Regions from separate parts of the Micromonospora sp. ZG13 genome, predicted to be linked through region 3. Evidence: riboswitches for the same ligand, from Rfam matches in the RefSeq annotation. Region 3 holds a riboswitch; each other region holds the start of a gene.
The links. A riboswitch is a leader RNA that binds a small molecule or an ion and turns the genes downstream of it on or off. The one in region 3 is predicted to bind cobalamin.

Region 1 (2,254 bases), on a different contig from region 3:
GCGGTCTCGCCGTCGCTGGACACCTCGATGATCTCGGTGCAGAGGTTGGACAGGTGCACCACGTTGCCCGCCTCGGCCGTCTGGTTGCACAGCCGGTTCGCGGCGTCCTTGAACGTCATCCACCCGTTGCCGGTCTGGGCGAGGGTGCGCATCATCCGCCCGTACAGCTCCCGCGCAGGGACCTGCCGCACGTAGCGGCCCTGCTCCTCGGCGGCCCGGTACGCCGCGTCGAACTCCTCCCCCCACAGGTCCGGCAGCTCCGGCACCACATCGGGGTCGAACAGCGACCACACGCCGTCGGCCTCCACCCGCCGCATGAACTCGTCGGGAATCCAGTTGGCCAGGTTCAGGTTGTGGGTGCGCCGGGCGTCCTCACCGGTGTTGTCGCGCAGCTGGAGGAACTCCTCGACGTCCGGGTGCCACGACTCCAGGTAGACGCAGGCCGCGCCCTTGCGCCGGCCGCCCTGGTTGACCGCCGCCACCGAGGCGTCGAGCGTCCGCAGCCACGGCACGATCCCGTTGGACTGCCCGTTGGTGCCCCTGATCAGCGCGCCCCGGGAACGGACCCGGGAGAAGGCGATGCCGATGCCGCCGGCGAACTTCGACAGGTTCGCCACCTGCGCGTACCGCTGGTAGATCGAGTCCAGCTCGTCGCGCGGGGAGTCGACCAGGTAGCAGGAGGACATCTGCGTGTGCCGGGTGCCGGAGTTGAACAGCGTCGGCGAACTCGGCAGGTACGCCAGGCTCGACATCAGCCGGTAGAACTCGACCGCCTCGTCCGGCGTCTGCGACAGGCCGCAGGCCACGCGCAGCAGCCAGTACTGCGGGGTCTCCAGCACCAGCCGGCTCGTCGGGTGGCGCAGCAGGTAGCGGTCGTAGACCGTACGCAGCCCGAAGTACTCGAACCGCAGGTCGCCGCGCGGGTCGACGGCGGCGTCGAGGACGCCGGCGTGGGCGGCGACGAACGCGGCGGTGTCGTCACCGATCAGTCCCTCGCCGTGGCCCCGGCGGATCGCCTCACTGAAGGAGCCGATGCCCTGCCGGCGGACCTCCTTGTCGACGTACCCGGCCAGCAGGCGGGCCGCCAGCCGCGAGTACTGCGGCTCCTCGCCGATCATCTCCGCGGCGGTCTGGATGGACAGCCGGTCCAGTTCGGCCGTCGTCGCCCCGTCGTACAGGCCGCTGATCGTCCGGGTCGCCACCCGCAGCGGGTCGACGTCGGCGAGGTCGTCGGCCCACCGCTCGACCGCCCGGACGATCCGGTTGACGTCGACCGCCTCGGTGCCGCCGTCGCGCTTGCGGACCCGCATCTGCGGTCGCCGCTGGCCTGCCACGGCCGCATCGTCGACCGCCGTGCCGGCGGCCGGAACAACCTCGGTGACTGTCACCACTCACTCCTCGCGAGCCTTGATCCCAGACGGATTTCCTGGGCACGCGGGGAGCGGACACCGACGACGACGCGCGCGAGCACGCGTCGAGATGGCGTCGGCCGTCCCACGCGGCCTCGGACCGCCACACACCCTGATGCGGGCGTACGGCGCACTGGCAGGTCTTCGGACTCGCGGGCGCGACCGGACTCGCCGGTCTCCTACTGGCCGTCGCTTCCCAGGCCGTTGACGGCCCAGTGCTGATGACGGCGGTCGTTCCCACTCACCGCTGCGGGGCAGTCCCGGATTCCCACCGGGTTCCCTCTTGCCTCGACCGCTCCGGATGAGCGGCCGAACCAGCTGCGCCGACACCATATATAGGGTTGGCCGCGTTGTCACACCCCACATGTCGGTGCCGGGCGTGTCGTCGGCGAGCCGGATGACGCCTGTCGATCGCACGCCGGATGCCCGCGTCGACGCACCGCCCACGGCACGCTGCGCCCGGCAACCAGCGGTGATCAGGACGCGTTGGACGTCCAGACCGCCGGATGAGGTCCACAGGGTCCTGATCACCAGGTGACGACCCACGCGGACGGGGCGCAGTGATGCGGGAGCGGCTTACGGACGCCGGTCGCGGCGCCGGCGGGGCCGCTGCCGGCGGCGGGGCCGCTCCCGTCGACGTCCGGCCCACGAGGCCAGCGCAGACCGAGCCGCCTCCGATCGTACATCGTCGGCTGTACTATCGGGGCGTGGAGACGTTGACGTACGGTCAGGTGCTGGCGCGCTTCGGTCACGCCCTGTCCGATCCGACCCGGGCGCGGCTGCTGCTGGCGCTACGCGACGGGCCGGGCTATCCCGCGGAGTTGGCCGAACTGCTGGGCACGACC
Region 2 (2,254 bases), on a different contig from region 3:
GGTCGCGGGCCAGTGCCGCCCAGTCGTTGAGGCCGGCGACGGCGGCCGGGAGGGCGCTGACGGTGCCCACCGCGCAGAGCGTGGTGGCGGCCCGGCGCTGCCCCGGCATGAGGTCCAGCACCGCCGTGCTGATCCACGCCCCGACCGGCACCTGCACCATCGCCGGGTGCAGCGGATGGCCCAGCCACACGCCGTGCAGCAGGTCACGGACCCGCTGCGGTCGGAGGGTGGCCTGGACGGCGCGCTGCAACCGGTCGCCGACCCGGTCCAGACCGGATGCCTGTTCGATCTTCGTCAGGAGTGCTCGCACCCGTACCGACTTCCCGGCAGGAGCCGCCGCAAACCGGTCGGCGGTGACGGATCCGCAGCGGTACGTGAGGAGCGCCCCGCCGGCCCGTAACGGGACGCCCCCACCGAGGTCAGCGCTCCCGTGCCGCCCAGCGGTCGTGGTGGATCGCCTCGACCAGCGGGCGCTTCTGCCGCCAGCCGTGCCGGGCGAGGTCGGGTACCGCCTCGAAGTGGGTGACCGGCCCGAGGCAGAGCCACGCCACCGGCCGGATCCCGTCGGGGATGCCGAGCAGCTCGGCGAGCCAGGGCTCCCGGTAGAACGACACCCAGCCCACCCCGAGCCCCTCGGCGGTCGCGGCGAGCCAGAGGTTCTGGATGGCGAGGCAGGTCGAGTAGAGCCCGGTGTCGGCGATGGCGTGCCGGCCGAGCACGGCGGGGCCGCCCCGGGCCTGGTCGTGGGTGACCACCACCGACAGCGTCGACTCCAGGACACCGTCGATCTTGATGCGGGCGAACCGCTCGGCCGCCTCCCCGTCGAGCGTCGCGGCGAAGGCGTCCCGCTCGGTGTGCACGTGCTCGTGGAACCGGCGGCGCAGCTCCGGGTCGCGCACCACGACGAAGTCCCAGGGCTGCGAGTAGCCGACGCTCGGCGCGGCGTGCGCCGCCGCCAGCACCCGGTGCAGCGTCTCCTCGGGCACCGGCGCCCCGGTGAACTGGGCGCGTACGTCCCGACGGCGGTGGATGACGTCGTACAGATCCAAGGCAGGCTCCCGCTGCGCTCGGCCCACGCCACGCCGGACGCGGGCACCGGACGCGAGGCCGGTCTTCGGACTCCCGGATCGACGCCTGGCCGTCCGCCTTCCCGGCCCGGGCGGGCCAGTGGCTGCGCGTACGCGTGGACGGTGGCTCCCCGGTCACCGCGGCGGGCCCGTGCCGGATTCGCACCGGCTTCCCGATTCTCCCCGCTCGCGCGGGGCACCTCACATGATCGTGCCGTCGGCGATGCTAGCGCCGCCCGGCCCGCCCCGGTCCGGCGGGCGGCGCACTGCACCCGCAGCAGTGAAAATCCGGTCGCGGGCCGCACGCTCCGGTACCACTGTGGTCCGCGTGTACGCACTCTCCTCCCGCCCGCTGCCGGCCGGTCGACCGGCGACCCGACTGACGCTCGCGCTGGGGCAGCCCCGGGCCGTGCCGCCCCCGCTGCTGATGCTGCTCGGCATGCTCTCCACCCAGGTCGGCGCGGCCGTCGCCAAGCAGCTCTTCGGCAGCACCAGTGCGAGCGGCACCACCACGCTGCGGCTCGGCTTCGCCGCGCTCATCCTGCTCGTCCTTGCCCGGCCGGGGCTGCGCCTGGGCTGGTGTACCGCCGGTCTGGTCGCGGCGTTCGGGCTGGCCCTGGCGGTGATGAACCTCGCCTTCTACGCGGCCCTGGACCGGGTGCCGTTGGGCGTCGCGGTCACCATCGGCTTCGCCGGGCCGCTGCTGGTGTCGCTGGCCGCCAGCCGCCGGCTCGCCGACGTGGCATGGGCGGCGCTGGCCGGCGGCGGGGTGCTGCTGATCAGCGGGCTCGGCGGGACGGGGGTGGACCGGCTGGGGCTGCTGTGCTGCGTGGCCGTCGCGGTGGGCTGGGCCGGCTACGTGCTGCTCGGCAAGGCGGTCAGCGCCCGGGTGCCGGGCAGCCGGGGCCTCGCGCTGGGGATGGCCGTCGCCGCGCTGGCCGTGCTGCCGTTCGGGGTCGCCGGCAGCGGCACGGCCCTGCTCGACCCGTGGACCCTCGCGCTGGGCGCGGCGGTGGCGCTGCTGTCGTCGGTGCTGCCGTACTCGGCGGAGATGGCGGCGCTGCGCCGGATGCCGGCCCGCGTCTTCGCGATCCTGCTCAGCCTGGAGCCGGCGATCGGCGCGCTGGTCGGGCTGGTGCTGCTGGGCGAACTGCTGGCCTGGCCGCAGGCCGCCGGGGTGGCCTGCG
Region 3 (2,254 bases):
CGGGCGGACCGGGCAGAGTCGCCTGCCACCACCCGCTGACCCTCGGAGCGCCGGCATGACCAGCACCGCGCTCGCGGCCCACGGGGTCGCCGTCTCCTACGGCGGCCGGCGCGTCCTCGACGGCGTCGACCTGCGCGTCGCCCCCGGTGAGACGGTCGGGTTACGCGGGCCCTCGGGCAGCGGCAAGTCCACCCTCGCCCGGGTGCTCGCCCTGCTGCACGCCCCCGAGGCCGGGCACGTCACCCTCGACGGCCACCGGGTGGCGGGGGCCCGGCACCGGCTGCCCGCCGCCGTCCGTACGCGCGTCGCGATCCTGTTCCAGAGCCCCCGCGCGGCCACCGACCCCCGGCTGGGCCTCGCCGACATCATCGCCGAGCCGCTGCGGGCCACCGGCACCCCCGACGAGCAGGCGCGGGCCCGGGCGGCGGAGCTGGCCGACCTCGTCGGCCTCACGCCCGACCTGCTCGCCCGCCGCCCGCACGCGGTCAGCGACGGGCAGCTGCAACGCGCCTGCCTCGCCCGCGCGCTCGTGCACCGGCCCGACTACCTGCTCTGCGACGAGGCCACCGCCATGCTCGACGCCTCCACCCAGGCGCACCTCGCGGCCGTCATCACCGACTACCAGCGGCAGCACGCCGCCGGGGTCCTGCTCATCACCCACGACCCGGCGCTGATGGCCCGCTGGGCGACCCGCGTGGTCGACCTGCCGGCCGCTGCGTAGCCCCGTCCGCCCCGCCGACCGCCTTCGGCGCGACCGTCCCTGATGGTGTTCGTCACCGTGACTTCCGGGGCGGCCGGCGGCTAGGGTGACGCTGCCGTGGTGTTCGGGAAGCCGGTGGAAGACCGGTGCGGCCCTCGCCACTGTGATCGGGAAGTTCGCGGCCCTCGTCGTAAGAGGTCACTGGGCGTCACACGCCTGGGAAGGCCGGCCACGGACGCATTTCCCGTCAGCCAGGAGACCGGCCACGGCACTGCGATGACCCGTCCACGAGGTGTTGGAAGGCGGTCCCGATGCGCGTGCGCGCAGTGCGGTCCACCCTGTCCCGGCGCGTTGCCGCGCCCCTGTCCGTCCTCGTCGTCCTGCTCGGCGCCTGCGCCACCGACGACCCGGCCACGGCGCCCCCGCCGGCCGCCGCCCCGGTCACGCTGACCAACTGCGGTACGCCGGTCACCGTCGCCGCCCCGCCCGAGCGGGCGGTCACCCTGAACCAGCCCGCCACCGAGATCATGCTGGCCCTCGGCCTCGCCGACCGCATGGCCGGCACGGCGTACCTGGACGACGCGATCCTGCCCGAGCACGCCGCCGCGTACGCCGCCGTGCCGGTGCTGTCGGACAAATACCCGGCGCAGGAGAAGCTGCTGGAGGCGGCGCCCGACTTCGTCTACGCCTCGTTCCACAGTGCCTTCGGCGACGAGGGCGTCGGCGACCGCGCCGCGCTGGCGGGGCTCGGCATCGGCACGTACCTCTCGCCGGCCGGATGCCCGAAGCAGCACCGGCCGGCGAGGCTGACCGTCGAGGACGTGTTCGCCGAGATCCGGGACGTGGCGGCCGTCTTCGGGGTGCCGGAGCGGGCCGAGAAGCTCATCGCCGACCAGCGCTCCCGGATCGCCACGGCCGCCGCCCGGATCGGCGGCGCGCGGGACGTCTCCGTGCTCTGGTGGGACGCCGGCACCGACGCCCCGAGCGTCGGGGCCTGCTGCGGCGGCCCCAACATGATCATGTCGGCGGTCGGGGTGCGCAACGCGTTCGGCGACCTCACCGGCGGCTGGGCCGACACCAGTTGGGAGGCGGTCGTGGACCGCGATCCCCACGCGATCGTGCTGGTCGACGCGGGCTGGGACACGGCCGCCGCGAAGCGGACCTTCCTGGCCCGGCACCCCACCCTGAAGGACCTGCCCGCCGTGGCCGGGCGACGCTTCGTCGTCATCCCGTTCTCGTCCACCTCCGCCGGTGTACGCGTCGTGCTCGGCGTCGAGGCGCTCGCCGCGGGTGTGGCGCGGCTCCCCGCCGGGGCGGACCGCTGACCGCCGTGGCCCGCCACGCCGCCGACCCGAACAGCCGCACCGACGCCGCCGACCCGACCCGACCCACCGGTCCCGGAACTGCCCGCCGCGCCAGTCCCGCCGGGTTCCGCGCGGCGCACCCGGTCGGCCTGGCGGCGCTGCTGGTGGCCCTGCTGGCGGGCCTGGTCGTGTCGATCGGCGTGGCCGTCACCATCGGGCCGGCCGACATCCCCGTGTCGACCGTCTGGTC

Region 1: another riboswitch for cobalamin. It lies ahead of AC5L34_RS16970 (ribonucleoside-diphosphate reductase subunit alpha); the one in region 3 lies ahead of AC5L34_RS27780 (ABC transporter substrate-binding protein).
Region 2: another riboswitch for cobalamin. It lies ahead of bluB (5,6-dimethylbenzimidazole synthase); the one in region 3 lies ahead of AC5L34_RS27780 (ABC transporter substrate-binding protein).

The regions. Positions count from the first base shown of each region.
Region 1 covers NZ_JCADBQ010000007.1:94,587-96,840, reverse strand. The annotation lists gene AC5L34_RS16970 (ribonucleoside-diphosphate reductase subunit alpha) at 1-1,310, opposite strand, end outside; cobalamin riboswitch at 1,529-1,743, opposite strand; gene AC5L34_RS16965 (ArsR/SmtB family transcription factor) at 2,117-2,254, shown strand, end outside.
Region 2 covers NZ_JCADBQ010000002.1:320,718-322,971, forward strand. The annotation lists gene AC5L34_RS05365 (Rieske (2Fe-2S) protein) at 1-310, opposite strand, end outside; gene bluB (5,6-dimethylbenzimidazole synthase) at 420-1,049, opposite strand; cobalamin riboswitch at 1,100-1,274, opposite strand; gene AC5L34_RS05375 (EamA family transporter) at 1,396-2,254, shown strand, end outside.
Region 3 covers NZ_JCADBQ010000022.1:26,235-28,488, reverse strand. The annotation lists gene AC5L34_RS27790 (ABC transporter ATP-binding protein) at 1-59, shown strand, start outside; gene AC5L34_RS27785 (ABC transporter ATP-binding protein) at 56-721, shown strand; cobalamin riboswitch at 802-982, shown strand; gene AC5L34_RS27780 (ABC transporter substrate-binding protein) at 1,012-2,025, shown strand; gene AC5L34_RS27775 (FecCD family ABC transporter permease) at 2,031-2,254, shown strand, end outside.